Linked DNA regions of Cryptosporangium aurantiacum. The protein of the gene in region 1 interacts with the protein of each later gene in a pairwise test. Links are inferred from orthologs where the notes say so. Each region holds a gene or a part of one and is shown in the gene's direction. Other genes may lie near its edges.

Region 1 (15,386 bases):
ACCTCGCAGGCCTGGCGGCGGAGCGCGACGAGTTCGTCGCGGAGCCGCTCCAGGCTGGTGTGCACCTGGGTGTTCGTCTCGACCACCGAGCGGTGCAGCTCGGGCGAGTACGACGCGGCGGGCAGGTGCGCGAGCAGCTCCGGCGCACGCGGGACCAGCTCGCGGCTGTCCAGGTCGACGACGTGGAACTCCTCTTCGACGCCGAGCGTCAACGGCTCCGATGCCCGGACCGTGGCGGCGTCCGCCACCTGTCGAACCGTCGGCGTCACCACAGCCTCACGCTCTCCGCCCACCTATCCACCGCCTTTGCGTGTGCCGCCCACTGGCGGCTGGACTAGCGAGCCCCGATGGTTTCCGGCTTGCGTACCCAAGCCGTGAGGAGCCGGTAAATTCCCGGCAACACATCGAGACCTCCCCATCGTCCGGTTCATCCTGCTGTTCGGGCGCCGAACTCATGGTGCCCTACCCGGACCAGAGCGAACCTCGCTCGATCGGAACGCTCGGCGCCGCCGGAATTCACAGGCGTGATTTGCTCACAATTAGGGCATTACGGTGCCATGACGACGCAGACGCGACTCCTGTTGCTCGGAGCGGACGGGTTCGTCGGGCACCACGTCCGGGCCCGGCTCGCATCCGAGCCCGGCGTCACGGTCATCACGGTCGCGCGGCGCGGCGACGTCCACGCTGACGTGCAGCTCGACCTGACCGACGGTGTCGTCGGGGTCGCCCACGCGGTCCGGGAGGTCAGCCCCGACACCGTGGTGAACTGCGCGGGCGCCGCCTCCGCACCGAACACGGACCCGGCGGCGATGGCCGCGAACAACCTGGTTGCGGTCGGCAACCTGGTCGACGCGCTGCTCACATCCGGGCAGCCGATGCGGCTCGTGCACGTCGGCTCGGCCGCCGAGTACGGACGCGTGCCCGCGGGCATCGCGGCCAGCGAGGACACGCCGGAGCGGCCGGTCTCCACGTACGGCCTCTCGAAGCTGGCCGCCACCTGGCTGGTGCGGACCGCGGCCGCGGCCGGTCTGGACGCGGTCGCGCTGCGCGTGACCACGCCGATCGGCCCGGAGGCGCCGACGACCACGATCCCCGGGCGGGTGGTCGCGCAGCTGCGCCAGGTCGAGGCGGAGGGCGCAGGCGTGATCGCCACCGGCCCGCTGGACGACGTCCGCGACTACGTCGACGTCCGGGACGTGGCGGACGCGGTCGCGATGGCCGCGCTCCGGCCGCGCGGCCACGGCGCGTTGCCCTCGGTGCTCAACGTCGGCAGCGGGGTGGCGACACCGGTGCGCGAGATGGTGAACACGCTGCTGACGCTGGCCGGTTACACCGGCGGGCTGCGGACCGACGGTGGCGGAATCCACCGGGACACCGCGGTGCCGTGGCAGCAGTGCGACGTGAGCGCCGCCCGGAGCGCCCTGGGCTGGGCCCCGACACGCTCCCTGGAAACGTCACTCCGCGACCTCTGGGAGTCCAGCGACGCGCTGGCCGTTTGCTGACCTGGCCACGCACGAAGGACACCGGCCCCACCAGGTGACTTCGGCCTCGTCCAGCTGGAAGCCGCGGTGGTCGGAGGGGACGAGACAGGGCGCGGAGCCGATCGCGCAGTCGACGTCCTCGATCCGGCCGCAATCCCGGCACACCAGGTGATGGTGGTTGTCGGCCACCCGCGCCTCGTAGCGCCGTGCGCTCCCGGCCGGCTCGATCAGCCGGGCCAGGCCGCTGTCCACGAGCGCGGCCAGCACGTCGTAGATCGCCTGGGTCGACACCGCGCCGATGCGCGCGCGGACGGCGTCGGTCAGTTCGTCGACCGTGTGATGGCCGCCCTGAGCGAGCAGCGTGAGCACGGCGAGGCGCGGCGTGGTGATCCGGAGGCCGGCCGAACGCAGCCGCTCCCGGTTCTCGTCGGTCGTGGTAACCACGGACCCGGGTTACCAAGCTGGAACAGATCCAATCCTCGGACCCGAAAGAATCTTCCCGCACGGGGCGGCTGCCCTTACTCTCGGCGCCGTGCGCGCCCTCGCTGCTCTGCTTCTGCTCGCCACCGTGGCCGGCTGCTCGCTGTTGCGCGACGACGATCCGGCTCCCACGCCGACGCCGCCGAGCCCGGCCCCGGTCACCTCCAGCGCGTTACCGGCGCCCTCGCCGTCGCCGTCGCCGTCGCCGCTGCAGACGAGACCGCTGGTGCCGCTGACGCACGCGGAGCTCTGCGACTGGGCAATGGACATGGCCGCGCTGTTCGGCGGCAACCCGGACCCGGTGCAGTGGGAGCGGTTCGCGGGCGAGGCCCGGAAAGCCGCCGATCAGGAGTTGGCCCTGATCGGCGACAACATGGCGACCGCCATCCGCGGCGCCGACTACGCCAGAGCCACGAACATCCTGGAACGAGACCTCCCCGCCGAGTGCCCGCCGCAGTAGCGAACGCCCAATAACGGCGGGACGGCCCTCCCTTAAGAAAACGGCGGTGGAGCCCGTCCAGCGTCGTTCTGGGCGGGCCGTGCAGGTGGGCGCAGTAGGGTTCGAACCTACGACCCCTCGCTTGTAAGGCGAGTGCTCTTCCGCTGAGCTATGCGCCCGGATGGGACTCCTCTGAGGGTAGCGGGCCGCAGCCCGCCACCCGTAACGCGAACCCCCGTCACGACTCCAAGGCCGCGAGCGCGCTCGCGTAGTCGGTGGCCGAGCGGGCGACGCCGAGCTCGGTGACGACCTTCCACCGCACGACGCCCTCGGTGTCGACGAGGAACGTCCCGCGCCGCGCGGAGCCCTTCTGCTCGTCGAACACGCCGTAACTCTGCGCCACCGCCCCGTGCGGCCAGAAGTCCGACAGCAGCGGGAAGTCGAAACCTTCCTGGTCCGCCCACACCCGGTGCACGAAGAACGAGTCGACGCTGATCGTCAGGATCTGCACGCGGTCGTTCTGGAACCGCGGCAGGTCGTCACGCAGCGCGCACAGCTCGCCGGAGCACACCCCGGAGAACGCGAGCGGATAGAACACCACGAGCACGTTCTTGTCGCCCTTGAACGACGACAGCGACACCGGCTGGTTGTTCTGGTCCGCGAGCGTGAAGTCCGGGGCCAGGTCACCGACCTCGACGGGCATGAGTTTGTCCCTCCTCGAGTGAACGCACGCCAAAGACGCACCGGAGCGAACGCTGCCGGTGCCGGCGGGCGGCCCAGGTCAGCGCTTGGAGCGCGCCGCCTTCGGTGCGACGAGTCGCGCACCGGACCAGTCCTGCGCGGCGCTGATGCTCGACGTCTGCTGAAGGCCAGCGGTCGGAGCGACCTCGCTGATGTCGCTCGGCTCGACGTGCCCCGGCCGGCCGGCCTTCGGCGTCAGAAGCCAGACGACGCCGTTGTCGGCGAGCGGGCTCAGCGCGTTGACCAGTGCATCGAACAGGTCACCGTCGTCCTCCCGCCACCAGAGCATGACGACGTCGACGACCTCGTCGGAGTCCTCGTCGACCAGGTCGTCACCCACCCGGTCGGCAACGGCGTCACGCAGCTCCTCGGCGCAGTCCTCCTCGAAGCCGATCTCCATGACCACCATGCCCGGCTGGATGCCGAGCCGGTCGGCCGGGCTCTTGACGCCGTCGGCGTGACCCGCGGTCGCGCTCACTCTTCGGTTCCCTCCTCCTACTGATGGCGGCGCGTCGCCGCCTAGTCCGGTAGTCCACACATTCATCCAGCGCAACGCAAGTGTTGGCCTCAGATGGACGCGACGCGTCGCGCCCACCGGGTATTGACGGACCACCTGCGCCAGGTTTGTACCCGCAGGTCAGGCCCCCTCACACTCACCCGGCGAGGAACGAGAAGCGGACCTGGCGATCGTGGTTGTCGACGTTCAGGTCAACCAGGCACAGGCTCTGCCAGGTTCCCAGCGCGAGCGCGCCGCCGAGCACCGGCAGCGACGCATAGGGCGGAATCAGCCCGGGCATCACGTGGCTGCGCCCGTGCCCGCGGCTGCCGTGCCGATGCTTCCACCGGTCGTCGGCCGGCAGCAGGTCCTCCAGCGCTGCCAGTAGGTCGTCGTCGCTACCCGCACCGGTCTCCAGGACGGCCAGGCCTGCGGTCGCGTGCGGGACGAAGACGTGCAGGAGGCCGTCGCCCCGACCTCGGACGAACGCCGACGCCTTGTCCGTCAGGTCGAGCACGACCGGCTTGGATCCGGTACGGACGGTGATGATCTCGCTGTCCACATCCCCTATCCTGCCCGTCGCCTCCGTGTCCGCTGCGACGGGTGGTGCGGGCGAACACACTACCCACCAGTAACGGTCCCCCGGCGCTAACCATCCAGGCCACCAGGGGGCAGGATGGATCGGTAAAGCGAAAAGTGGCCTCGGCCGGTCGCCGACCGTGATCGACCGGACCTACCCACCGACGAGTGTGACGAGGATCGACGTGGCGAACTCACGCGAACGGCTCCCGGTGATCAGCGACGGGCTGCCCAGTCAGCTCCCGGACATCGACCCCACGGAGACGTCCGAGTGGCTCGAGTCGCTGGATGCAGTGATCGACAACGCCGGCCGTCAGCGGGCCAGGTACATCATGCTGCGCCTGCTGGAGCGTGCCCGCGAGAAGCAGGTCGGCGTACCTGCGCTGCGCAGCACCGACTACATCAACTCCATCCCGCCGGAGCGGGAGCCGTGGTTCCCCGGCGACGAGCACATCGAGCGCAGGCTCCGCGCGTACATGCGGTGGAACGCCGCGATCCTCGTGCACCGGGCGCAGCGTCCCGGCGTCGAGGTCGGCGGTCACATCTCGACGTACGCGTCCAGCGCGAGCCTGTACGAAGTGGGCTTCAACCACTTCTTCCGCGGTCACGACGACCCGGGCGGCGGTGACCAGATCTTCTTCCAGGGGCACGCGTCCCCGGGCATGTACGCGCGGGCGTACCTCGAGGGCCGGCTGACCGAGCACCAGCTCGACGGGTTCCGGCAGGAGTTCTCGCACCCCGGCGGCGGCCTGTCCAGCTACCCGCACCCGCGGTTGATGCCGGACTTCTGGGAGTTCCCCACCGTCTCGATGGGTCTCGGCCCGATCAACGCGATCTACCAGGCCCGGTTCAACCGGTACCTGCAGTCGCGCGGCATCCGCGACACGAGCAAGCAGCACGTCTGGGCGTTCCTCGGCGACGGTGAGATGGACGAGCCCGAGTCGCTCGGCGCGATCGGCCTGGCCGCCCGCGAGGAGCTCGACAACCTCACGTTCGTCATCAACTGCAACCTGCAGCGGCTCGACGGCCCGGTGCGCGGCAACGGCAAGGTGATGCAGGAGCTGGAGGCGTTCTTCCGCGGCGCCGGCTGGAACGTCATCAAGGTCGTCTGGGGCCGCGAGTGGGACCCGCTGCTGGCCGCCGACACCGACGGCGCGCTGGTGAACCTCATGAACACCACGCCGGACGGTGACTTCCAGACCTACAAGGCCGAGTCCGGCTCGTTCGTCCGCGAGCACTTCTTCGGGCGCGACCCGCGCACCCGCAAGATGGTCGAGCACCTCTCGGACGACGAGATCTGGAACCTCAAGCGTGGTGGCCACGACTACCGGAAGCTCTACGCCGCCTACAAGGCCGCGACCGAGCACTCCGGCCAGCCGACCGTGATCCTCGCGAAGACGATCAAGGGCTGGACGCTGGGCAGCCACTTCGAGGCCCGCAACGCCACCCACCAGATGAAGAAGCTGACGGTGGAGGACCTGAAGGCCTTCCGCGACCGGCTCTACATCGACATTCCGGACGAGAAGCTCGACAAGTACCTGCCGCCGTACTACCACCCCGGCAAGGACTCGGACGAGTACCAGTACCTGATGGAGCGTCGTCGCCAGCTCGGCGGCTCGGTTCCCAAGCGGGTCGTGAAGGCCACGCCGCTCCAGCTGCCCGGCAAGGACGCCTACGCGCAGCTGAAGAAGGGCTCCGGCAAGCAGAAGATCGCCACCACGATGGCCTTCGTCCGGCAGCTCAAGGACCTGATGAAGGACAAGAACATCGGGGCCCGCTTCGTACCGATCATCCCGGACGAGGCACGGACGTTCGGCATGGACTCGCTGTTCCCGACCGCCAAGATCTACTCGCCGCACGGCCAGGGTTACACCTCGGTCGACCGCGAGCTGATGCTGGCGTACAAGGAGTCGCAGCAGGGCCAGATCCTGCACGAGGGCATCAACGAGGCCGGTTCGGTCGCGTCGTTCACCGCGGTCGGGACGTCGTACGCCACCCAGGGCGAACCGATGATCCCGGTTTACATCTTCTACTCGATGTTCGGCTTCCAGCGGACCGGCGACGCGTTCTGGGCGGCCGCCGACCAGCTGGCCCGCGGGTTCGTGCTCGGCGCCACCGCGGGCCGCACGACGCTGAACGGCGAGGGGCTCCAGCACGAGGACGGCCACTCGCTGCTGCTGGCCTCGACGAACCCGGCGGTCGTCTCGTACGACCCGGCCTGGTCGTACGAGGTGGCGGTGATCACCGAGGACGCTCTCCGCCGGATGTACGGGGACGACCCGGAGAACATCTACTACTACCTGACCGTCTACAACGAGCCGATGGTCCAGCCCGCGATGCCGGACCACGTGACCGAGGAGGGCATCCTCCGGGGTCTGTACAAGTTCGCGCCGTCGCGGCGGACCGTGGACGGCGCGCCGCGGGCGCAGCTGCTCGCGTCCGGCGTCGCACTGCCCTGGGCCCTGCGGGCCCAGCAGCTGCTGGCCGAGGACTGGAACGTCTCGGCCGACGTGTGGTCGGTGACGTCCTGGACCGAGCTCCGGCGGGACGCGGTCGCCGCGGACGGTGACGCGCTCCTGCATCCGGACGCCGAGCCGCGGACGCCGTGGGTCACTGCCCAGCTGGCCGACTCCGAGGGGCCGGTCATCGCGTCCAGCGACTGGATGCGGGCGGTGCCGGACCAGATCTCGCGCTGGGTTCCGAGCGACTACACCTCGCTCGGCACCGACGGGTTCGGCGCGTCCGACACCCGGCACGCGCTGCGGCGGCACTTCAAGGTGGACGCCGAGTCGATCGCGGTGGCGACGCTGCGGGCGCTGGCCCGCCGGGGCGAGATCGAGGCCTCGGTGGCGGCGGACGCGGTCGCGAAGTACCGCATCGACGACGTGACCGCGGCCCCTCCGGGCGAGACCGGCGGCGCGTCCTAAGCCAGAACACGCTCCGGTGCCGTTTCGACGGTGCCGGAGCGTTTCTGTAGGCACAGCGTGAGGTGCGCGAGGAGTGCGAGCCCGAGGAGCAGGTACGCGTTCTGGACGACCGTGAACGGCACGGCGAGCCAGGGCTCGCCCGGGCGGTCGACGAGGCGGGTGGCCCACATCGGCGACGTCGCGAACACCACGACGGCGGCCAGAGCGGCTCGGCGGTAACCGTCCCGCACCAGCACCACCAGCGCCGGTAGCGCCCACACCCAGTGATGGCTCCACGAGATCGGCGACACCAGCAGACCGGTCAGCCCGGTGGTGGCCAGCGCGGCGAGCCAGTCCCCGCGCCGGGCGTACACGGCGGCCACTCCGATCCCGACGGCTCCGAGGACCAGCGGCACGAGGACGTACCACCCGCCGACCTCACCCGGCAGCCGCACCAGCGCCCCATAGGGCGACTGGTTGCTGACGTACGGCACGCCGACCCGCGTCGTGTCGTAGAAGATGTCCCGCCAGTACACGAGCGAGGCATCCGGGGCCACCAGGAACCCGAGCAGCGTCCCGCCGGCGAACGTCGCCCCGGCGATCATCGCGGCCCGGACCCGTCCCGCGGCCAGCAGCAGCACGATGAAGATCCCGGGGGTCAGCTTGATCGCCGCCGCGATCCCGATGCCGATGCCCGCCCACCTCCCGGACGCGCCCCGCCGCAGGTCGGTCACCACCAGCGCACAAAGCATCAGGTTGATCTGCCCCAGGAACAGCGAGTGCCAGACCGGCTCGAGCAGCAGCCCGCCGACGACCACCACGGCGAGCACGCGCCGATAGCCCGCCAGCGCGAGCACTCCGCGGCAGGCGACCACGAACGCGGCAACCGACGCCAGTGCCCAGAGCGTCCGCGCGAGCACGAGCGGCACCGCCGAGAGCGGTACGAACGTGACCGCCGCGAACGGGGTGTACGTGAACCAGTGCGCGGCCTGCTGTTCGAGGTAGAGCCGGGTGCCGTCGCCGACGACCTGCCCGCCGAGCCGGTAGATGGAGAAGTCCAGCGGGTTCCAGAGCAGGGTGAACACCACCACGACCAGCAGCTGGACCCCGAACGCGACGCGCAGTTTCGACATGCGCTAGACGCTGCCGCCGGGCACCGTCCGTCCACATCGCTCCGCGGGCGATATCGCCCCTGGTCAGCAGGCTTAATCCCGTGGGCTGACGAGGCCGAACTGGTAGGCCAGGATCACCAGTTGCACCCGGTCGCGGGCGTCCAGCTTCGTCAGTAGCCGCGCCACGTGCGCCTTGGCGGTGGCGACGCTGATGAACAACTCGGACGCGATCTCGGCGTTCGACAGTCCGCGTCCGACCAGCGTCAGCACTTCGCGTTCCCGGTCGGTGATCCCGTTGGCCGACGGACGCTCGGGTGGGGCTGCCGTGCGGCCGGCCAGCATGTCGACCAGGCGCCGGGTGACGCTCGGTGCGATCAGCGCGTCGCCGCCGGCCACCACGCGGATCGCCGCCAGGATCTCGTCCAGCCCCATGTCCTTGACCAGGAAGCCGCTGGCTCCGGCCCGCAGCGCCCCGTAGACGTACTCGTCGTCGTCGAACGTCGTCAGCACCAGCACACGGACGTCCGGGGTGGCCGCGCTGATCGCGCGGGTCGCTTCGATGCCGTCCATCTCCGGCATCCGCAGGTCCATCACGACGACGTCCGGCAGCAGCCGCTCGGCCAGCGCCACCGCCTCGGTGCCGGTTGCCGCCTCGCCGACCAGTTTCAGGTCCGGCGTCTCGGAGAGCAGCACGCGCAGGCCGGTGCGGATCAGCGGCTGGTCGTCGGCGAGCACGATCCGGATCATGAGGGCACCGGAATGGACGCCGCCACGCAGAACCCGCCTTCGGGACGCGGCCCGGCGGTGAATCGTCCGTTGAGCAGCGTCACCCGCTCGCGCATTCCCACCAGGCCGTATCCGGTGCCGGGCGCGCCGGTGCCGGGCCCGTCGTCGAGCACTTCGATCGAGAGCGCGTCGTCGCGGTAGTCCAGCAGGACCCGGCATCGGTCGGTGCTCGCGTGGCGCACGACGTTCGTCACCGCCTCCTGGACGATCCGGTACGCGGACAGGTCGAGATCTCCCGGCAGGTCCCGGATCGCGCCGGTGCGCTCGACCTCCACCCGGACCCCGGCGTCCGCGGCCGTGGTGATCAGCCGGTCGAGGTCGGCGAGACCGGGTGACGGCGCGGTCGGCAGGCCCTCGGGCTCGGTGCGGCGGAGCGCGGTGAGCGTCCGGCGCAGCTCGGCGAGCGTCTCCCGGCTGGTGGTCTCGATCGCGTCGAGCGCGTTCCGGGCCTCGTCGGGGCGGTTGTCGATGACGCGGCGGCCGACGCCGGCCTGGATCGCGATCACGCCCATGCTGTGGGCGATCAGGTCGTGCAGGTCGCGGGCGATGCGGAGGCGCTCGGCGGTGACCGCACGCTCGGTCTCCTCGACCCGCCGCGCCCGGACGAACTCGCTGCGCTGCCGCACCGAGTTCCCGATCGTCCACACGCAGACCATGATCAGCGTCAGGAGCGCGATCGAGCGTTGAGCGTCGTCGGCCGCCGTCATGTAGAACGTCGCGGCGAGCGCGGCCTGGACCAGCAGCGCCACCACCGCGCCCGGAAGCGAGACCCGCCAGGACCGGGTGGCCGCGAGCCGTCCGACGGCCGCGTCCATCGCCAGCACCCCCACGGGCCCGACGACCTCGACGTCCAGCAGCGGGGTCAGGGCCACGGTGGACAGCAGCACCACCGACAGCGCGGATACTGGGTGGCGCCGCAGCGCCACGAGCGGCCAGCCCAGTACCACGATCAGCGGGGGCACGAGCCAGGGACCGGCCGCCCCCGCCGTTCCGTACGGCAGCACGTACAGGAGGCTCAGCACCACCACGACCACCACCGACACCAGCGCCAAGACTCGACGTTGCGGCAGGGCACCATCCATCCGGCCACCGTAACGACGCGACGCCGTCCACACAGTGGCCTGCGGGCGTACGCCCCGAGGCCACCCTGGTTCGATCCGATTGCCCCCCGGATGAGCGGGTAACCCCCAGCTAGCGCGTGGTCACCCCGGCCGTCCGCGCAACACCGGTCATCTCAGATCAACGACGCCTGCGATGCCCCATGCCCCGAACCGGCCGGGCTCCCGCTAAGGAGGCGATCCCTCGTGCCCGACCAGGTCCGACTCTCCGACGGAACAGCTGTCGTCATTAGCTCCGCGCCGGACGGTCCCGACCGGACGCCCTCCGGGACGTGGCTCGCGCAGTGCGTCTGCAACGGTGCACCGGGACGACCGGATCGAGTCGACGTGACCTACGAGTCCCCCACGCCCGGCGCCCGTGCCCCGGTTTCGGTGACCCTGACGTGGAACGTCGCGCCGGAGCGGCCGCCGTCGCCGTCGGACGCTCCGCCCGGTCCGCCCCCCGGCGTGGTCTTCCCGAGCCAGCGCCCCGGCGCCGGTCCGCCCACCAGCCCGCTCTAAGGACGGTCGGCGCGGCGGCGCAGCGGCGTCCCGTACAGCGCCTGGTGCCGACGACGGTAGGCCGGCCACCAGACCAGCCGGAACAGCACCCGGATCGGCACCGGGAACTCGGCCAGCGCTTGGGCGACCAACGCCGGAGCACCCGCGCCGCACGCCCAGCCGAACAGCAGCGGCAGTCGCTTCTTGTCGTAGCTCTTGACCACTTCCTGCCCGTGCGCCAGCCACTCCGCGTGGCTGACGTGCTGGTGGATCAGCGGGACCGCGGTGCGCTCCTCGTCGTCCAGATGGCGGTTCAGCGCCACGTGGAGCCGGGCGAACGCCGCGGCGCGTTCGGCGACCGGGCGGGACCGATCGCCCGCGAGGGCGACGTCCGGGTCGATCTGCTCGTGCTGCTCCTCCAGTTCGTCCAGCAGCGGCGCCGAGCGCGGGGCTCGCTCCCGCAGCCACGGCCAGATCACGGTGTCCTCGTCGCTGTGGTGGTGGTGCAGGTAGGACAGCAGGAAGTCGGCCTGGTCCTCCAGCAGCGCCGCGTGGGCGGCGTCCCGCGGGTGCGGGAGCGCTTCGGCGAGGCGGCCGAACTCCACCCGGAAGCCCGCGTGGGCGAGCAGGAACGCGGACAGGTCGGGCACGGCGGGGTGAGCGGTGGCGGTGGTCATCGGATCCTCCGGTCGGTCGGTTGTCGCCGGCAGCGTCACCCCGCGCTCTTGAGTCGCTCTTGCGGAGCGCTTGATCCGCCCAGTCGGGTGGCTGACCGTTACGCGGTCCGGTGCGGTGACGACGGCTAGCGTGACCCGCCGTGGGGCTGGAGTTCGCCGTGCTGGGCGGGGTCAGCGCGTCTCGCGACGGTGAACCGATCGACCTCGGTGGCCGACGTCAGCGAGCCGTGCTGGCCCTGCTCGTCGTCGCCCGGGGTGCGGTGGTGCCCGCCGAGCGGCTGATCGGGGCGCTGTGGCCGGACGAACCGCCACCGAAGCCGCAGAGCGCGCTGCAGGCCTACGTCTCGCACCTCCGCCGGGCGCTGGAACCCGACCGTCCGGCGCGGGCCAGGACCGGCCTGATCGTCAGCCTGCCCGCCGGCTACGCGCTGCGGGTGGATGTCGACGCGGTGGACGCCTGGCGGTTCGAGCAGGCGGTGAAACGCGGTGACCCGGACGGGCTGGAGTCCGCCCTGCACCTCTGGCGCGGCGATCCGTACGCCGACTACCCGGAGGCGCCCTGGGCCGTCGCCGAGCGGACGCGACTCGGCGAACTGCGGTCGGCGGCACGGGAGACGCTGGCAGGCGTCCGCCTGGAACGGGGTGACACCGGCCCGCTGATCGCCGAGCTCGAAGCGATGGTCGACGATGAACCGCTGCGGGAGCAGCGGTGGCAGCTGCTGGCGCTGGCGCTCTACCGCGCGCACCGGCAGGCCGACGCGCTCCGGGCCCTGCGACGGGCGCGGGAGTCGCTGCGGGACGAGCTGGGCGTGGATCCGGGGCCGGCGCTACGCGCGCTGGAAGCCGACATCCTCGCCCAGGCCCCGTCGCTGACAGCACAGTCCCTCGCAGCGCCCGCCACGGCGGCGTCGGCCACCTCGGCGTCGGCTGGGCCGGCGGCCGGGGCCGAGGCCTGGGCCGGCGCCGGAGCCGGGGTCTCGGCCCTGACCGAGGGCGTGGCGCTGGTACCGCCGCCCGCGCTGTTCGGGCGGGCCGACGTTCTCGCCCGGCTGCGCGACGCCTCAGCGCCGCTCACGCTGGTCACCGGCGACGCGGGCAGCGGAAAGAGCGCGGTGCTCACCGCACTCGATCGGCACCGCCGCTCGCAGGGCTGGCGCGTCGCCTGGGGACACTGCCCCGAAGTGGACGGCGCCCCCGCGCTCTGGCCCTGGGTGGAACTGCTGCGGGCACTGCCCGGCGCGGACGACGTCCCGGAGCTGCGACCGCTGCTGGTCGACGACAGCGCGCCCGCCGACGTCGACCCGGCGACGCTCCGGTTCCGGCTGCGGCACGCGGCCACCACGTTCCTCCGGACGCTCGCCGCCGAGTGTCCGCTGCTGCTGATCCTCGACGACGCCCACCGCGCCGACCAGGCGACGCTCGACCTGCTGTGCCACCTGCTGGGGAACCTGCACGGGGCCGCGGTCACGACCGTCGTCGCGTACCGGGACGGCGAGGTCGCCGGGCCGCTGGAGTCGGCGCTGGCGAAGGTGGCGCGCCATCACCCGGCGCGGGTGCCGCTCGGCGCGCTGCCCGCCGAGGCGGTGGAGGCACTGGTCCGGGCCGCCGCGGCCCGCCCGCTGGACGACCTCGCGGTCGCGAACGCGGTCCGGCGCAGCGACGGCAACCCGTTCTACGCCCGTGAGCTGGGACTGCTGCTGGGCACCACCGAGGCGCCCGCGGTCCCGGCCGGTGTTCTGGACGTCGTCCGGCACCGGGTTTCGCTGCTGCCCGCCCCCGGACCAACCGTCCTCAAACTCGCCGCCGTCGTGGGCCGCGAGGTCGACCTCGACGTCCTGCTGGAGCTGCTCCAGGACACCGGCGTCGACGAGGACGACGTGCTCGACGCGGTGGACGCCGCTCTGGTCGCCGGGCTCCTGGAGGCCGACGGCGACCGGCTGCGGTTCAGCCACCTGCTCACCCGCGACGCGCTGTACCACCAGATCTCGCCACCCCGCCGCTCGCGCTGGCACGGGCTGGTCGCCGAGGCCGTCAGCCGGGTCCGTCCCGACGACGTCGCGGCCCTGGCCCGCCACTACGCCCTGGCCGGCCCTGGCCACAGCGCCGCCGCGGCGTCGGCGGCGGGGCGCGCGGCGTCCCAAGCCGAGAGCCGGAGCGCGTACACCGAGGCCGCGCGGCTCTGGCGGCAGGCCGCGGACGCCGCCGCGACCGCAGGCTCCCCCGCCCGCGACCGGGTCGCGCTCCTGCTCTCGCTCTGCCGCGCGCTGACCACCCAGGGCGCCCGCGCGGAGGCGGTCGTCGCGCGAGGTGAGGCGATCGCGCTGGCCAGGGCGGCGGCCAATCCGGCGCTGCTCGGCACCGCGATGACCGCGTGGGCCGTCCCCACGCTCTGGCTGCAGGGCCGGTTCCGGCACCACGATCCGGCGCTGGTCGCGGAGGTCTCCGCGCTGCTGGCGAGCAGCGCGGACGACGACGACCGCTGCCGGCTGCTGTGCGCGCTGGTCAACGAGTCCGAGGACCCGGCGGCCGGCATCTCGGCCGCCCGGCGCCGGGAACTGGCCGACGAAGCGGTGGCCCTCGCCGGGCGCTCCGGCGACCCGGACCTGATCGGTCTCGCGACCGCGGCCGCGCTGCGGACGTCGTACTTCGGCGTTCCACTGGAGCGGCGGCGGGACCTGGCCCGGACCGCGCTGGACGTCGGACGGCGGTCGGGCCGGGTGTTGCTCGCGCTGCTCGGTGAGCAGGCGTCGGCGCAGGTCGCAGCCGCCACCGGGGACGTCGACGCGTTCGACCGGCACCGCCGCGCCGCGGACGAGATGACCTCGCAACTGCACCTGGGCGCTGCGCGGCTGGTCGGCATCGCCGCGCTCGGGCTCCGGCACTCGCTCGCCGGGCGGTTCGCGCAGGCCGACGCGGCCTACTCCGAGTTGGCGGACGCGATCACGGCTGCGGGCGGCAACGGCGGTCCGCTGCTCGGGTTCGCCGCGCGCGTCGGGGTGGCCGAGGCGCGCGGCGAGGACGCGCTGGCCGCGCTCGCCGGCGAGCTGCCCACGCTTGCCGAGTTCGGACGCATCGCCCACGAACCGCAAGCCCGGATCCTGCTCGCGGCCGGACGGCTCGACGAGGCGCGGAGCATCTGGCGGCCGGACGAGGAACTACCGCCGGACTTCCTGGCCCCCGGCTGGTACGCGTGCCGGATCACCACCGCGATCGCGTTCGACGAGCCCGCGGTCGTGCGCGCCACGTACCGGACGCTCCGGCCGTACCAGGATCAGCTCTGCGGCGGGATCACCGGGACGCTGACGTTCGCGCCGGTCGCCCAGTACCTCGGCGACGCGGCCCGGTATCTCGGCGACGCCGAGGCGGCGGCTGCCCACTACGCCGCGGCCGAGGTGCTGGCTCGCCGCGCGGGCGCCCAGCACTACCTCGACCGCGCGCTGGCGTCCGTCAGAATGGCGGGGTGAGCGTCGCCGTCGTCCTTCGGTACCGGAAGGCCGTGACCTACGGCCACCATGCGCTGCTCGGCGCGCTGGAGGCCGAACCACCCGAAACGCCGTTCACGGTCGCGTTCGCGACCTCGCCGGAGGCGACCGCGGAGGCGATCACCGAGGGCCTGCGGTCGGCTGACCGCGTGCTCGTCCTCTGGTCCTTCTATTCGCCGGACGCCGCCGCGCTCGCCGTGGAACTCGCGACGATCCGCACGCTGGCCGACGACGAGCGAGTGCTGCACGTCGCGGGCGGTGTGCACGCGACCGCCGAACCGCAGCAGGTACTCGACGCGGGCTGGGACGTCGCGGCGATCGGCGAGGGCGAGACGACCGTGATCCGGCTGGTGGACGCCGTCGGCACCGGCGCTCCGCTGACCGGCGTCCGCGGGCTGGCCGTGCGGGACGCGGACGGTGTCGCGCTGCGGACCGGGCCCGCGGTGACCCGGGAACTGGACGCGTTCGGCTCGTTCTCGCTGCGCTACCACAAGTTCGGCCCGATCGAGCTGACGCGCGGCTGCATCTACGCCTGCAAGTTCTGCCAGACGCCGTTCATGTTCTCGGCCCGGTTCCGGCACCGCAGCGTGGAGAACGTCCGGTGGCACG
Region 2 (15,055 bases), on another replicon or contig:
GTTCCAGCCGGTCGATGTGCGAGTGGTCGTACACGCTCCGCCTGCCGACCCGGCGGGGCGGGTGCAGCAGCCGCCGGGACTGGTGCGCGCGGACCAGCCGGACGCTCACCCGGCACTGTTCGGCCAACTGCTCGACGCTCAGATCGGTCGGCAACTGCCGCTGGGCGAGAGTGTCGGCGGAGGGCAGCACGGTGGTGGGGATAGTGGCAGACTCTCCGTGATCTCTGCGGTCGCGCCCCGTCACAGCTGGCACCGTACTCCACGACGGCGACCGCGTACCGGGCTGCGAAGCGAACGACGGAGCCCAGATCGCCGACAGCAGGTCGACGACAGCCCTCCACGACCTACGATGCCCTCATGGTTCCCGGAGTGCCGGCCGAGGCCGCAGACGCAGGACGGCCCGCGCAGCACCCGCGACCGCCCACGCCCCGCGACGCGTCGACGACGATCCTGCTCCGCGACGCGCCCGGTGGCATCGAGGCATATCTCCTCGTCAGGTCGACCCACCTCGCCGCGTTCGCCGGGCTCACGGTGTTTCCCGGCGGCTCGGTCGATGCGGGGGACTACGTCCGCGAAGGGTCCTGGCGCGGCCCTGACCCGGCCGGCTGGCCGCTCGGGGCCGCAGCCGACCTGTCCAGGGCGCTGGTCACCGCGGCGGTTCGCGAGACGTTCGAGGAGATCGGCGTACTGCTGGCGGAGCCGGCCGACGGGCAATCGTTCCCCGGCGCGGCCGACCTCGCGCACGACCGGGCCGCGCTGGAGGCCGGCGAGGCCACGCTGCCCGCGTTGCTGGACTCCCGAGGTTTGGTCCTCCGGACCGACCTGGTCCGCCCGTGGACGCACTGGATCACCCCGGAGGCCGAGAAACGCCGGTTCGACACGCGGTTCTTCGTCGCCGGGTTGCCTGCCGGTCAGCAGGTGCAGCAGCCCTCCGGCGAAGCGACCCGCGGGCTCTGGCTCCGTCCGGCCGAGGCGCTCGCCACGGTCGAGCGCGGCGAGCTGGGCATGCTGCCGCCGACGGCGTCCACGCTGCTGAGCCTGACCGAGTTCGGAACGCTCGCGGACGTGTTCGCCGCGGCCGAGACCCGGACGATCCGCCCCATCCAGCCCGTGTATCAGCGGGGTGAGGGCGGGCCGCAGCTCACGCTGCCGTCGGACGCGCTCGAACTGCTGCCCGCCGGTGTGACGCCGGAGTTCGTTTCCGGCCTGCTGGCCGGTATCGCGCGACACGGGCGGCTTCCGGCGACGCAGCCCGAGAAGGGGTCGACGACGTGACGCTGCCCGACTGGGTTCCGGCTTGGGCGACGCTCGTCCGCGCGGACAACCCCGGACCGATGACGCTGGACGGCACCAACACCTGGGTGCTGCGTGCGCCGGGTGCGAGCGGCTGCGTGGTCGTCGACCCCGGTCCGCTGCTGCCGTCGCACCTGGAGCAGGTGGCCGCCCACGGCCCGGTCGTCGCGACGCTGCTCACCCACGGCCACCCGGACCACGCCGAGGGCGCCCGTCGGTTCGCCGAGATGACCGGTTCGGACGTGCTCGCGCTGGACCCAAAACACGCGGTCGGCGGCCAGGCGCTGATCGCGGACGGTGAGCCGCTGGACGTCGCGGGCTTGAGGATCCGGGCGTTCGGAACGCCCGGTCACACGGCGGACTCCGTCTCGTTCGTCGTCGGGGAGGAAGCCGTGCTCACCGGCGACACGATCCTCGGCCGGGGCACCACGGTCGTCGCCTGGCCGGACGGCCAGCTCGGCGACTACCTCACCAGCCTGGAGCGGCTCCGCGGGCTGGGCTCGATCCCGGTGCTGCCGGGGCACGGCCCGGTGCTACCCGACGCGGAGGCGGTGGCCGGGTACTACCTCCGCCACCGGGCCGAGCGGCTCGCGCAGGTCCAGGCGGCGGTGGCCGCCGGAGCCACCTCACCCGCCGAGGTGGTCGCGACCGTATACGCCGACGTCGACCGGTCGGTCTGGCCGGCCGCCGAGCTCTCGGTGCGTGCCCAGCTCGATTACCTCCGGGTGGCCGACCGACCATGACCTGTCCGGCCCTCCCGATGGCACCGCCGCCTTTGACCGGGGGCCGACGATTGACGTGCCCGGCCCTACCGATGGCACCGCCGCCTTTGACCGGGTACCGACGATTGACGTGCCCGGCCCTACCGATGGCACCGCCGCCTTTGACCGGGTACCGACGATGACGTGTCCGGTGTGCGGCACGGTCGCGGTGCCTGGCGCGCGGTACTGCCATCACTGCGGTACCCGCCTGCCGGACGTCGAGCCTGCCGCGTTCGCGACCGAACGCCGGGTCGTGACGGTCCTGTTCGGTGACCTCACCGACTTCACCGCCTGGTCGGAGGACCTCGACCCGGAGCGGGTCGGCAGGTTGACCGACCGGGTGCTTGCGGCCTGCGCGCAGGCCGTCACCGCCTTCGGCGGTCACGTCGACAAACTGACCGGCGACGGCATCATGGCCGTCTTCGGCGCTCCGGTCGCCCATGAGGACGATCCGGAGCGCGCGGTCCGCTCGGCGCTGGCCATGCAGCGCGCGGTCAAACGCGTGATCGAGGACGAGCTGGGTGGTGGACGCCGCCTCGGGCTGCGCGTCGGGGTGAACACCGGCGAAGTGGTCGCCGGTGTGCAAGCTGCCCTCTCTTACACGGTCATCGGCGACACCGTGAACACCGCTGCCCGGCTGTCGGACGCCGCCGGCATGGGCGCGGTCTATGCGGGCGCCCGTACCCAGCGCGCCACACGCGACCGGGCGGCCTGGCGTCGCCTGCCACCGCTGCGGCTCAAGGGCAAGCGTCAGCCGGTCGAGGCCTACGAGCTCCTCGGCCTGCGCGACGCCCCCGGCATCCGGCCGGGACTCGGTGACGAGGCGCCGTTCGTCGGACGCGAGGTCGAGACCGGACGCCTGCTCGGACGGTTCGCGGAGGTCGTCGACGAGGGCGAGCCGCGCGTCGTCGTCGTCACAGCGGAGGCCGGGGCGGGCAAGACCCGGCTCGGTGCCGAGGTCGCCCGGATGGTGGGTGACTCGTACGGCGCCCGCACGCTGTCCACCCGCTGCCCGGCGTTCGGCGAGACCGGGCGGCTGGCGCCGCTGGCCGACCTGGTCCGGCAGGCGTGCGGTGTCGAGCCGGACGAGCGGGGCGACCGGATCGCCGAGCGCATCCGCCGGGTCGCCACCGACCTGCCGGATCCCGGGCTGGGGCCGGGTGGCGTCGAGGTGCTGTTCGACCTGGTCGGGGTGGAATCCGACGTGGACGCGCTGAGCGGCGTCCCGGGCATCTCGACCGCGGCCGGACGCCGGGAGCGGACGCCCGCCGTGCTGGCAGCGCTGCTCACCGGGCTGGCCGCGACCGACCCCGTGCTGGTCGAGCTCGACGACGTCCACAACGCCTCGCCGGACACGCTGGACGCAATCGGAGGGCTCGTCGACCGGCTGGACGGTGCGGTTCTCCTGCTGTTGCTCGGTCGTCCTGAGCTCGTCCGGACGCACGGGCTGCTGACCCGGCTGGCCGCCGCCGAGCCGCTGCCGCTGCCGCCGCTGACCGGTGCCGCGGTCTCCCGGCTGCTGCGTTCGTACCTCGGTGGCCCGCTCGACCGCGCGGACGAGACCCGGCTGCTCGCCACCGCCCAGGGCAACCCGTTCTACCTGGCCGAGCTGGTCTCGCTGCTGGTCGAGCAGGGACGGCTGACCGGGGGAGCCGGCGGCTGGCGGCTCGCGCCGGGTGGTTTCGCCGGGCGGCTGCTCTCCTCGGACCTGGCCGCGGTGCTGACCGCCCGTATCGACGCGTTGCCGCCGTACCCACGCACGGTCCTGCGGGACGCGGCCGTCGTCGGTGACCGGGTTCCGGCCGGTGCGCTGGAGGAGCTGCGGGGTAGCCGCCGCTCGCTGGCCACCGCGGCGTCCGACCTCGACCGGGCGCTGGCGGACCTGATCAGCAGACGCATGCTCCGCCGCACCGCCAGCGGCGGATACGGCTTCGTCACCGCGCTGATGCGGGAGGCGGCCTACAGCGGCATCGGGCACGCCGACCTGGCCGCGCGGCACGCCCGGATCGCCCGCTGGGCCGACGGCGAGCCGGTGCGCGGCCTGTCCGACGTGGAACGCGACGAATTCATCGCGCGCCACGCCGAGCGGGCACTGCGGCTAGCCGACCAGATGTCGCTGCCGCCCCAGCACCAGGCCCGGCAGGTCGCCGGAATCGGGGTCGCCGCGCTGCACCGGCTGTCCGAGCGGACGATCGCGCTCGGTGAGCCGGCCCGCGCACTCGGCCTGCTCGACCGGGCGATCGCGCTGCTGCCGGAACGGGCCCAGGGCACGGTTGGTGTCGACGACCTCCGGCTGCTCCGAGCGCGGGCGCTGCTGGCCAGCGGTCGGGCCGACGAGGCGCGCGAGATCGCGTCCGCGGTCGCGGTGGGGGACGGTCCGGTGGCCGTCGCCGCGCTGCTGGTCAAGGGCGAGGCGCTGCGGGCGGTCGGCGAGACCAGGGCGGCGGTCGCGGCGTGGAGTTCGGCGCTGCGCCGTTCCCGGGCAGCCGGCCTGCCGCACTGCGAGAGCGAGGCGCTCCGGCGGCTCGGCATGCTCGATTACCTCAGCGGCCGGTTGCCGCTGGCCGAGCGTCGCTTCACCGCCGCGTACCGGGTCGCGTCGGCGTCCGACGACGGGCCGGGTACCGCCTGGGCCCTGCAGCATCTGGCGTGGTCGGCGACCACCCGGGGTGACTTCGACCGCGCCGACCGGGTGCTGGAGGAGGCGCGGGCGGTGTTCGCCCGGCTCGACGACCCGGCCGGCCGGTCCTGGGTACGTGGCACGACGGCTTTCGTCCGACTGCTGGAGGGACGCCTGCACGAGGCGCGCCGCCTCGCGGAGAAGTTCGTGCCGTACGCCGAGCGGGTCGCCGACGGGTGGGCGGTGGCCGCGCTCCGGATCGTGGACGCGTTCGCCGCCGCCGAGCTGGGTGACCTCACTCACGCCACGGACCAGGCCGACCTGGCGCACGCCGCGTTCGTCGCCGGGCACGACCCGTGGGGCGCGAGTCTGGCGCTCACCGTCCGCGGGGTGATCGCCCGCGGGCTCGACCGCCTGGACGAGGCCGTCGAGCTGCTGACCGAGGCACTGGAGGTCGGCGCGCAGATCAGTCACCCGCTCACCGCGGGTATCGCGCTGACCGTGCGCGGCTACTGCCATCTCGGCTCGGGCGAGGTGGCGGCGGCCGAAGCGGACGCCGTCCGGACGCTGGAGCTCATCGCGCCGCTGGAGGTCGACCCGTCCACCCGGGTCGGCCCGCTTGTGCTGCAAGCGCAGGCCCGCCGCCTGAGCGGTGACCGGGACGGCGCGATCAAGCTGTTCGGCGAGGTGGTGAACGACGCCAGCGGCCCGTCGCTGCTGTTCCCTCGGCGTCAGGCGCTCGCGCACTACGCCGGTGTCCTGCTGGAGGCGGGCCGGGCGCAGGAATCGCTGGAGTGGGCGCGCCGGGCGTCCCGGGTGCCCGCCGAGGACATCCGCAGCCGGATCGTTTCCCGGCGGGCGCTGGCGGTCTCGCTGGCGGCCTCCGGGGCGCTGCCGGAGGCCCTCGTCGCGGCGGACGAGGCGGTGGCGCTCGCCTACGGGACGGAGCAGGCCTCGGAGCGGGCAGCCAGCGATACGGTGCGTGACCGTGTCGCTCTGGCGCACGCGCTTGCTCGCCCTGAGTAGTCAGAGGGTCAGCCGAGCGGTCGGAAAGATTGTCTGCCGCGAGACAGCTCACGGCCCACGACTCGCGGGAAGTCGGTACGGTCGTCCAGTGCGAAGTGAGGCGTCCGGGACCCAGCCGGCATCACCGGTGGCCGGTCTGTCCGATCTGACCGTTCTTGCCCGTGGTGGGTATTCCACCGTGTACCGGGCCAGGCAGGACTCGATCGGACGTGAGGTCGCGCTCAAGATCGACACTCGCTCGTTGGAGTCGGAGCGTGACCGGCGTCGCTTCCTGCGTGAGGCGGAGGCCGCCGGTCGGATGTCCGGCCACCCGAACGTCGTCAACGTGTACGACGCCGGGGTGACCGAGGACAACCACCCGTACCTGGTCATGGAGCTCTGCACCGGCGGTTCGTACGCGTCGCGGCTGCGGCAGCACGGCCCGCTGTCGCCGGTGGAGGTCCGCGACGTCGGGGTCAAGATCGCGGACGCCCTGCAGGCCGCGCACGACAACGGCATCCTGCACCGGGACGTGAAGCCCGGGAACATCCTCATCAACCGGTACGGGGTGCCGGGCCTGGCCGACTTCGGTCTGGCGGCGTTGCCCGACCCGAGCCGGGAACTCTCGGTGACGATCGAAGCGTTGACGCCCGCGTACGCGCCGCCCGAGGTGTTCCGGATGGAGCCGCCGACGCCGCTGGGTGACCAGTACGCGCTCGGGGCGTCGCTGTACGCGCTGCTGTCCGGGCGTCCGCCGCGGTGGCCGGAGACCGGGACGCCGAGCCTCGCCACGATGGTCATGATGCTGGACGAGCCGGTTCCGGACATCCCGGGCGTCCCGGCGTCGTTCTCGAACGTGTTGCGGCAGGCGATGGCGCCGTACGCCGAGGACCGGTACCCGTCGGCCGCGGAGCTGCGGGACGCGTTGGCCTCGATGGACCTCGACGCCGATACCGGGTCGCGCCACGCGTTCGGCGCGGTGCCGCCGGTGCCGTCGTCCGGTCCGCCGTCGTCGGGCGCGCCGTCCTCCGGAGCACCGTCCTCGGGGGCGCCGTCGTTCGGAGCGCCGTCGTCCGGTCCGCCCGCGTCGGGCGCGGCCGCCGCCGGTTCGGTGTACGGCGGCCGGACCGGTTCGCCGTCGGGACCGCCGTCCGGGCCCTCGTCAGGGCCGCCCTCCTCGGGCGGCGGGTACGGTGCCGCGTCCAGCGGTCCGGTGACCGGCGGGTGGCAGCAGGGCGGTCTACCGCCCGCGCCGCACAGCGGTCCGCCCGCCCCGTCCGCGCCGTACAACCAGCCGCGGGGCGGGGCCAACCCGACCTCGGTGTTCCCGAGTAGCACGTACGCGCCGGGCAAGCCGGAGGCCGGCGGGTACCAGCCGCCGTACGGTCCGCCGCCGGGCGGCTTCAACGCTCCGCCGCCGGGTGGGCCGCCGAGCTCACGCGGGACGAAGCGCGTGCTGGTGATCGTCGGCATCGTGGTGGCCGCGCTGATCGTCGCCAGCGGGATCGGGCTCGCCGTGACGGGCCTCCTGGGAGGCTCCGACGATCCGCCGCGGCCGCCGGCGACCACGGAGCCGGTCGAGGGTCCGCGGACGACCGGGCCGCCGCAACCGTCCCCCACGCGCAGCGGCGAGCTGCCCGGCTTCCCGCTTGACCAGATGCCGACGTCCACCGCCGGTGCGAACGCGTTCGACAGCGCGTGCGAGGTGGCGGTGCTGGCGGCGACCGGGTCCGGCATGCAGGCTCAGTGCCCGGCGAAACCGGAGTGCTGGCGCGACCAGTCCAATGGCTCGGTGCGGGCTCGTGGGTGCACGAACAACCACACCTGGGAGACGTACGTGATCGGGACGCTGTCCTCGAGCACGGGCGGCACCGACCCGAAGGCACTGCAGGCGGACCCGCACGTGCAGTTCCTGTGCTCGTCGACGGTGCTCACCGCGGTGTTGACCGCAACCGGCCAGGACGCCGGTGGGTGGCGGACGACCGCGTCCGCGTTCGGGGCCACAAAGTTCCGCTGCCTGGCCGGCAAGGGCACCGACGAACTACGCCGGGCCTACTTCGTGAGGTGACCGGCCTGCCACGTTCAAACAAACTGCGCGCTGCGGACGGCGTCCACAGCGCGCAGTTTGTTTGAAAAGCGCCGCCAGGCGCGTGCTTCTGTTCTGTTTGAACCTGGAGCCTGGTCAGGGCGGGGCTGGCAGTCGAGCGCGAGGCCGCCTCGTATAGGTCATACTCAAGGCCTCGCGCTCGCCTGCCAGCGTCGCCCTGACCAGGCCGTGCAGAACTAACGAGCGCGGCGGGATAGGCGCTCGGGGTCGAGGAGCACGACGCTCTTGCCCTCCAGGCGGAGCCAACCGCGGGACGTGAAGTCGGCCAGCGCCTTGTTCACGGTCTCCCGGGACGCGCCGACGAGCTGCGCGATCTCCTCCTGCGTCAGATCGTGGGTGAGGCGCAGCGCAGTGCCTTCCCGCGTCCCGAACCGCTTTGCGAGCTGCAGCAGGTTTTTCGCGACGCGGCCGGGCACGTCGGTGAAGATCAGGTCGGCGAGCGCGTCGTTGGTGCGACGGAGCCGACGGGCCAGCACCCGCAGCAGCTGCTCGGCGATCTCGGGCCGGTTGGTGATCCACGGCCGGAGCGACTGCTGCCGCATCCGGGCGACCTTGGCGTCGGTCACCGCGACCGCGCTCGCGGTTCGCGGACCGGGGTCGAACAGGGACAGCTCGCCGAACAGATCGGACGGCCCCATCACCGCGATCATGTTTTCTCGACCATCCGCAGCGCGGCGGCCCACCTTAACTTTCCCGGACATCACGATATAAAGCGAGTCACCGAGTTCTCCTTCGGAGAAAATCGTGTGACCCTTCGGGATGTCGAGGTACTCCAGGTGGGCCGCGAGAGCCTCAGCTGACTCCGGCTCGACCCCCTGAAACAGCCCTGAGCGGGCAAGTACCTCGTCCATGACCCCACCTCCAGCAGCGGCCGACTGTCGGTGAGTCTATGGGGCGCGTGGGACGGGGCGGGCAATGACCCGCTCCCGACGCCCCGAGTCGTCATTTCGCGTTCCGAACGCGACGGCCTTGATCGTTTCGGTTCTCGCGCGAGAGGCTACCTGGAAAAACGCGGCTGAATGCACAAATACCGAGGGTGTCCGGTGTCCGACTCGGGCGTGGAGGCGCACATCGTAGGGTGGCGGAACGGCAGTCGCGCCGTCACAGCAACGACGGGAGGCCGGGTGGAGGGTGCTGCCTCGGTCCCAGGATTCACCATCCTGTCTGTGCTGGGCAGCGGTGGTTTCTCCACGGTGTACCGGGCGCTCCAGGAGTCGATCGGCCGCGAGGTCGCTGTGAAGATCGACCATCGTGTGCTGCTCGACGAGGCCGACCGATCCCGGTTCCGCGCCGAGGTGCGGGCCGCGGGGCAGGTCTCCGGACATCCGAACGTGATCGACATCCACGACGCCGGGATCACCGCCGACGGTCGCGCCTACCTCGTCATGGAGCTGTGTCCGGCCGGCTCGCTCGCCGACTATCTCCGTCAGCACGGCTCGATGCCGCTGACCCAGGTGCTCGACGTCGGGGTGGCGATCGCGGACGCGCTCGCGGCCGCGCACCGGGTCGGGGTCGTTCACCGGGACGTGAAGCCCGCCAACGTGCTGTACGACCGGTACGGGCACCCCGAGCTGGCGGATTTCGGCCTCGCCGCGCGGTACGACCCCACCACCGAGTCCACGTCGACGCTGGAACTACTCACCCCGGCGTACGCGGCGCCGGAGATGTTCTGGTCGCGCCGTCCGACGCCCGCGGTCGACGTCTACGGCCTGTCCGCGACGCTCTACGCGCTCCTCACCGGCCGTCCGCCGCGGTGGCCCAGGGGCGGGGGCAACCTCACCGACGCTGAGATCGCAGGGCTGCACTCGGCGCCGGTTCCCGGAATCGCCGGCGTTCCGGACTCGGTCGTCGCGGTGCTGCGAGCCGGCATGGCGCGGGAGCCGGAGAACCGGCTGCCCACCGCTGGTGCGCTGCGGGACGCGCTGCGGGCACAGCGGGCGGCTCTCGGCACCGCCCCGGAGCGACTCGCGGACCCGGGGGCTCCCGGCGCCGACCACGACGTCGCCGATCAGCCCACCGCTCGCCTCCCACGGCTCCGCCCGAGTGTCGGAGGGGACACGTAGTCTTCTCCGCGTGAATGCTGCTGCCGTGGAGAGTCCGCTCGCGCTGAAGCGCCGGGCTCGCCGGATGCACCGGATCCTCACCGAGACCCACCCCGACGCGCATTGTGAACTCGACTTCACGACGCCGCTGGAGCTCGCGGTCGCGACGATCCTCTCCGCGCAGACGACCGACGTGCGGGTCAACCTCACGACTCCGACGCTGTTCGCGAAGTACCGCACGGCCGAGGACTACGCCGGTGCCGACCGGACCGAGATGGAGACGATCCTCAAGCCGACCGGGTTCTTCCGAGCGAAGACCAACTCGCTGATCGGGCTGGGTCAGGCGCTGGTCGAACGATTCGACGGCGAACTACCCCGGACGCTGGACGAGCTCGTCACGCTGCCGGGCATCGGGCGCAAGACCGCGAACGTCGTCCTGGGGAACGCGTTCGGCGTACCGGGCATCACCGTCGACACCCACTTCGGGCGGCTGGTGCGGCGGTTCCACTGGACCGCGGAGGAAGACCCGGTCAAGGTCGAGCACATCGTCGGCGACCTGTTCCCCCGCAAGGACTGGACGATGCTCTCCCACCGGCTGATCTTCCACGGCCGACGGGTCTGCCATGCCCGCAAGCCCGCCTGCGGTGCCTGCACGCTGGCGCCGCTGTGCCCGTCGTACGGCGCCGGCCCGACCGACCTGCCGACCGCGGTGAAGCTGCTCAAGGGGCCCAGGGTCGACGAACTCGCGTCGCTCGTCGGGGCATGAGCACGCGGTTTCGACTGGCCGCCGTCGCCGTCTCGCTGGCGCTGGTCGCCGGGTGCAACGGCGGGGACGCCGAGGAGCCCGCCACCGCCGCGTCGACCGGTGCCGCCTCGTTCCGCGGTAGCGGGTTCGCGGCCTGTCCCGCGCCGACCGGCTCGCCGCGCGCCGACAGCCCGCTCGCCGACGTCCCCGCGCTGCCCTGCATGGACGGAAGCGGCTCGACGGTGACGGTCGGCGCCCCGACCGGCCGACCGCTGGTACTCAACCTGTGGGGCTCCTGGTGCCCGCCGTGCGGCGAGGAACTGCCCGCCTTCGTCCGGCTGTCGCGCACCGCTGGTGACCGGCTGACGGTGGTCGGCGTCAACACGTCCGACGACGCGAAGCGCGCGGTCGCGGCGGCAGGCGATCTCGACGTCACGTTCGCCAACGTCTTCGACCGGGGCGAACGGGTACGGAAGGCGCTCAGCGTCAACGCGTTGCCGGCGACCGCGTTCGTCGCCGCGGACGGTCGAGTCGTCCACGTATACCGCGGTACACCGCTCACCGACACCACTCTCAGGGCGCTCGTCAGGCAACATCTCGGCGTCCAGGTGGAATGACGCCACCCGCCGCGGGGTTTCTCGTTCGTGGTGACACGTGGGCGACTGTGCGATCGTGAGCGCGGAGTGCACGCTGGTCTGGTGACGAAGCGAGAAACGAGGACGGCGTGAGCGGGGCCTTCCCGGACGTCGGACCTGACACGCCCGGCCACCCCGAACCCGGCGTGGACGCGCTGCCTACGTTCCTGCACCGATTGGTCGAAGCGCTGCCGCGCGTCCGTAGCGAGCAGATCTCCCGTTTCGTCCCGGCGCCGGACGGCAGCGGACGTCCGTCCGCGGTCCTGATCCTGTTCGGCGAGGGCGAGAACGGCCCGGACGTCCTGCTCCTGCAGCGGGCCGCCACCCTGCGCAAGCACGCCGGCCAGCCGGCCTTTCCCGGCGGCGCGACCGATCCGGAGGACGACGGACCGATCGGCACCGCGCTGCGGGAGGCGAACGAGGAGGTCGGGCTCGACCCGGACTCCGTGCGCGTGATCGGCGAGCTTCCCCCGGTGCTCATCCCGGTCTCGGGGTTTGTCGTCACCGGAGTGCTCGGATGGTGGGAGAACCCGCATCCGGTCGGACCCGCCGACCCGGCGGAGGTCGCGACCGTGGCCCGGGTACCGATCGCCGAGCTCGTCGACCCGGACAATCGCTTCCGGGTTCGTCACCCCAGCGGTGTGCTCGGCCCGGGATTCGGCGTCAGCGACATGTTCGTCTGGGGCTTCACCGCGGGCCTCATCTCGTTCGTCCTCGACCTCGGGGGCTGGTCCCGGCCGTGGAACCGCAGGAACATGCGCGATCTGCCCGCCGAGGATCTGGCGCTGGCGATGCGGACGCGGCCACCCGACGCGGTGCGCTGAGCGTCTGCGGTTGGGACCGGCCAGCTACGGTGGCCCTGTGTTCTCGTCGCGACGCCGCGGGGCGGCTGGCCCCCTCGTGGCCGTCGTCGTCCCCGTGCTGCTCGTCGGGGCGTGCTCCGGCGGCGGACCGGCTGGTGACGCGAGCGAATCACCGACGACGATGGCGAGCGCGACGGTCGGCTCCGACGGCATGCAGACGGTCACCGTCACCGGCGACGACCAGCTCCGTTACGAACCGTCAGTTATCAAGGCGAAGCCCGGCAAGTTGCGCATCACACTGCGAACACTTGGCGGAACACCTCATGATCTGGAGGTCCGCCCGGTCAAGATCAATACCGGCCTGGTCTCCAAGGATCAGGAACGGTCGATCGAGGTCACGCTCAGTCGCGGACGCTATGACTTCGTCTGTACGTTCCACCTCACGTCGAACATGGTCGGTGTGATCGACGTCAGTTGAGATAGCACACCGCGATGCGCCTGACCGGAAGGACCCCGAGTGGACGGAAGCCTCCTCGACCTCGCTCTTGTCGTCGGAATCATCGGGTTCGCAGTGAGCGGATACCGCCAGGGTTTCGTCGTCGGGGCGCTGTCGTTCGTCGGTTTCTTCGGAGGCGCGCTGTTCGGCGTCCAGTTAGCTCCGGTCATCGCGTTCCAGTTCGAGAGCCAGACCAGCCGAGTGGCGACCGCCCTCGTGATCGCGTTCGGCTGTGCGCTGATCGGACAGGTGCTCGCGGTCGCGATCGGGAGCCGGGTGCGGGCCAGCATGCGGTCGTCCGGCCTGCGGGTCGTGGACGGCTTCGGTGGGTCAGTCGTCTCGGTCATCGCGCTGCTGCTGGTCTCCTGGATGGTCGCGACGCCCCTGGCGTCGTCCTCGTCCCCCTGGCTGGCCGGACAGGTCCGGCGTTCAGTGGTGATCCACGCGGTCAACAACGCGGTTCCGGACGCCGTGCGCCAGCTGTACGAGCGCTTCGGGGAGGTCGTAGAGCAGGGCGATTTCCCGCAGGTGCTGGGCCCGCTGACGCCGACCGAAGTGCGCGAGGTCGCTCCTCCGGACGGCGAGCTGGCGTCGTCCCCGGTGGTCACCAACGCGCAGGCATCGGTCGTCAAGGTGATCGGCCAGGCGCCGTCGTGTGACCGGCGCCTGGAAGGAACCGGCTTCGTCTACGCCGAGAATCGCGTGATGACCAACGCCCACGTGGTCGCCGGCACCGACGAGGTGGAGATCGAGGCACTCGGGCAGGAGTACGAGGCGAAGGTGGTCTGGTACGACCCGGACGTCGACGTCGCCGTGCTGGAGGTCAAGAACCTCAAGGCGCCGGTGCTGAAGTTCAACCAGCGGGTGGCCAGCAACGCGGACGCGATCGTCGTCGGTTACCCGGAGGACGGTCCGTACACCGCGACCCCGGCCCGGGTCCGCGACGAGCAAGTGATCAAGGGCGACAACATCTACAAGTCCCGTGAGGTCCGGCGTGAGGTGCTCATGCTGCGCGCGGAGGTGCGGAGCGGCAACTCGGGCGGTCCGCTGCTCGCCACCGACGGCACGGTCTACGGCGTCGTCTTCGCGGCTGCGGTCGACAAGCCCGAGACCGGGTTCGCGCTGACCGTCGATCAGGTGACGGAAGCGGCAGTGGGCGGTCAGCGGGCCACCGAGGAGGTCAGCACCCAGGAGTGCGACTGAGTGGATGGTCGCGACCTGGAAGGTCTGCTGGAGGCGGCGTCGGACGCTTCAGCAGCCGGTGCCTCGGCGGCCGGCGCTCCGGCGTTGGGCGCTTCGAGGGCTGGCGCGGAGGCGTTGGGGGCCGCCTTGGCTGCACTGCGGGACGCCGACCTGGTCGTTCCGGTGCCGCCGCCCGCCGCGGCCGGCCGAGCGCCGCTGTCCTGGGCCACGGTGACCGTCGACGGCCGCACGTGGCTTCCGGCCTTCACGTCGGAGGACGCGTTCGCGCGGTCAGGCGCGGGGGAGCAGACCCGGACCATCGCGTTCCTGCATCTCGCCGCGTTCTGGCCGGATCCGCGCTGGCACCTGGCGGTGAACCCCGGCTTGCCGTCCCGGCTGCTGCTGGAAGCCGGAACCGTCGCCCGGCTGGCACGCGACGAGCCGGACGTCGGCGTGGAGCAACCGGTGCTGCAGAAGGTGCTCACGTTCGACCAGGTGACCGCGTACCTCGGCGGTGAGCGCCTCGGAATCAGCGGGTTCGCGCACCGGCTAGCCGACGCCGTGCTGCCCGACGATCCGGCGGCGCTCCTGACGGCGCTCGGACTGGGAACCGAGCTGTGCGACGCCGACGGGGCGATCTACCTGCTGCGCTGGGGGATGGTCGGCGCGACCCTCTACCGCGTGCCGTACGGCGGTGCGGACGAGGACGGTGCGGCGGCGATGTCGGGGTGGGTGGTGGAGCCGCCACCGTTCCGCGGTACCGGGTTCGTCGCCGGACCCGACCTGGTGATCCGCGAGTACAAGGTGGACGGCGTCCTGCCGCCGCACGGGAGCGAGATCTACCATTTGCCGCCGGGCGGCCCGGAACGGCGGATCGCGGTGTTCGACGCCGACCAGCGTCGCTGGCTGATGGTGCGGGCCGTCTGATGCGGGCGGGATACCTGGCCCGATGGCAGGGCAGCGAGTACGAGGCGTTCCCGGCGCCGACGCCGGAGGGCCTGTGGATCCGGCTCTACACCGACCGGCCGGAGCCCGGCTTCGACCGCGTCCGGGAGGGGCGCTACCGTCGCGTGGTGTTGCCGTCGGCGTTGGAGCAGCTGGCTTACGTTCGGCCGGTCGCGATGTGGCGGGACCAGCCGTTCCTGCTCCGGTCGCGGGAAGGCGGCCGAGCGCACCTGGAGTACACCGGTGGCAACGCCGCGGTGGCGGCCCGGCTGGGCTGTACGCGGGTCGAGCGCGGCGTGTACGAGATCCGGGTGCCCAGCGACGAGCTGACCGGCATCCGAACCGAGACCGTGCTGATCATCGACGCAGGGCCGGACCGAAGTAGCGACTCTCGATCGGAGTGACCGAAAGGCGCCCCCAC

Evidence for each region.
Region 2: the proteins of aceE (region 1) and nth interact in binary tests that used the Escherichia coli proteins (3 or more experiments, as listed by UniProt). The link is inferred for Cryptosporangium aurantiacum from one-to-one orthologs.

Annotation. Positions count from the first base shown.
Region 1 is NZ_FRCS01000008.1:257,034-272,419, forward strand. What follows is about bases 4,024-7,343. They hold aceE (pyruvate dehydrogenase (acetyl-transferring), homodimeric type), read left to right. Parts: upstream 4,024-4,401; coding sequence 4,402-7,143; downstream 7,144-7,343. Other genes in these bases: BUB75_RS26225 (YjbQ family protein), read right to left, coding at 4,024-4,199; BUB75_RS26235 (glycosyltransferase 87 family protein), read right to left, coding at 7,140-7,343. Also shown: BUB75_RS26190 (carboxylate--amine ligase/circularly permuted type 2 ATP-grasp protein), read right to left, coding at 1-248; BUB75_RS26195 (NAD-dependent epimerase/dehydratase family protein), read left to right, coding at 558-1,502; BUB75_RS26200 (Fur family transcriptional regulator), read right to left, coding at 1,455-1,925; BUB75_RS26205 (hypothetical protein), read left to right, coding at 2,014-2,421; BUB75_RS26215 (peroxiredoxin), read right to left, coding at 2,639-3,103; BUB75_RS26220 (DUF3052 domain-containing protein), read right to left, coding at 3,182-3,619; more of BUB75_RS26225, read right to left, coding at 3,795-4,023; more of BUB75_RS26235, read right to left, coding at 7,344-8,255; BUB75_RS26240 (response regulator), read right to left, coding at 8,328-8,981; BUB75_RS26245 (sensor histidine kinase), read right to left, coding at 8,978-10,102; BUB75_RS46470 (hypothetical protein), read left to right, coding at 10,466-10,639; BUB75_RS26255 (hemerythrin domain-containing protein), read right to left, coding at 10,636-11,295; BUB75_RS26260 (ATP-binding protein), read left to right, coding at 11,436-14,759; BUB75_RS26265 (TIGR04013 family B12-binding domain/radical SAM domain-containing protein), read left to right, coding at 14,756-15,386. UniProt on the Escherichia coli protein: Component of the pyruvate dehydrogenase (PDH) complex, that catalyzes the overall conversion of pyruvate to acetyl-CoA and CO(2).
Region 2 is NZ_FRCS01000002.1:709,939-724,993, reverse strand. Bases 8,723-11,711 are described here. They hold nth (endonuclease III), read left to right. Parts: upstream 8,723-9,829; coding sequence 9,830-10,594; downstream 10,595-11,711. Other genes in these bases: BUB75_RS10050 (NUDIX hydrolase), read left to right, coding at 11,355-11,711; BUB75_RS10055 (TlpA family protein disulfide reductase), read left to right, coding at 10,591-11,190; BUB75_RS10065 (serine/threonine-protein kinase), read left to right, coding at 8,953-9,849. Outside these bases: BUB75_RS10095 (MerR family transcriptional regulator), read right to left, coding at 1-190; BUB75_RS10090 (NUDIX hydrolase), read left to right, coding at 358-1,275; BUB75_RS10085 (MBL fold metallo-hydrolase), read left to right, coding at 1,272-2,036; BUB75_RS10080 (adenylate/guanylate cyclase domain-containing protein), read left to right, coding at 2,194-5,700; BUB75_RS47005 (serine/threonine-protein kinase), read left to right, coding at 5,789-7,747; BUB75_RS10070 (Crp/Fnr family transcriptional regulator), read right to left, coding at 7,963-8,637; more of BUB75_RS10050, read left to right, coding at 11,712-12,032; BUB75_RS10045 (cupredoxin domain-containing protein), read left to right, coding at 12,109-12,489; BUB75_RS10040 (MarP family serine protease), read left to right, coding at 12,529-13,710; BUB75_RS10035 (SseB family protein), read left to right, coding at 13,711-14,616; BUB75_RS10030 (hypothetical protein), read left to right, coding at 14,616-15,038; BUB75_RS10025 (hypothetical protein), read right to left, coding at 14,992-15,055. UniProt on the Escherichia coli protein: DNA repair enzyme that has both DNA N-glycosylase activity and AP-lyase activity. The DNA N-glycosylase activity releases various damaged pyrimidines from DNA by cleaving the N-glycosidic bond, leaving an AP (apurinic/apyrimidinic) site.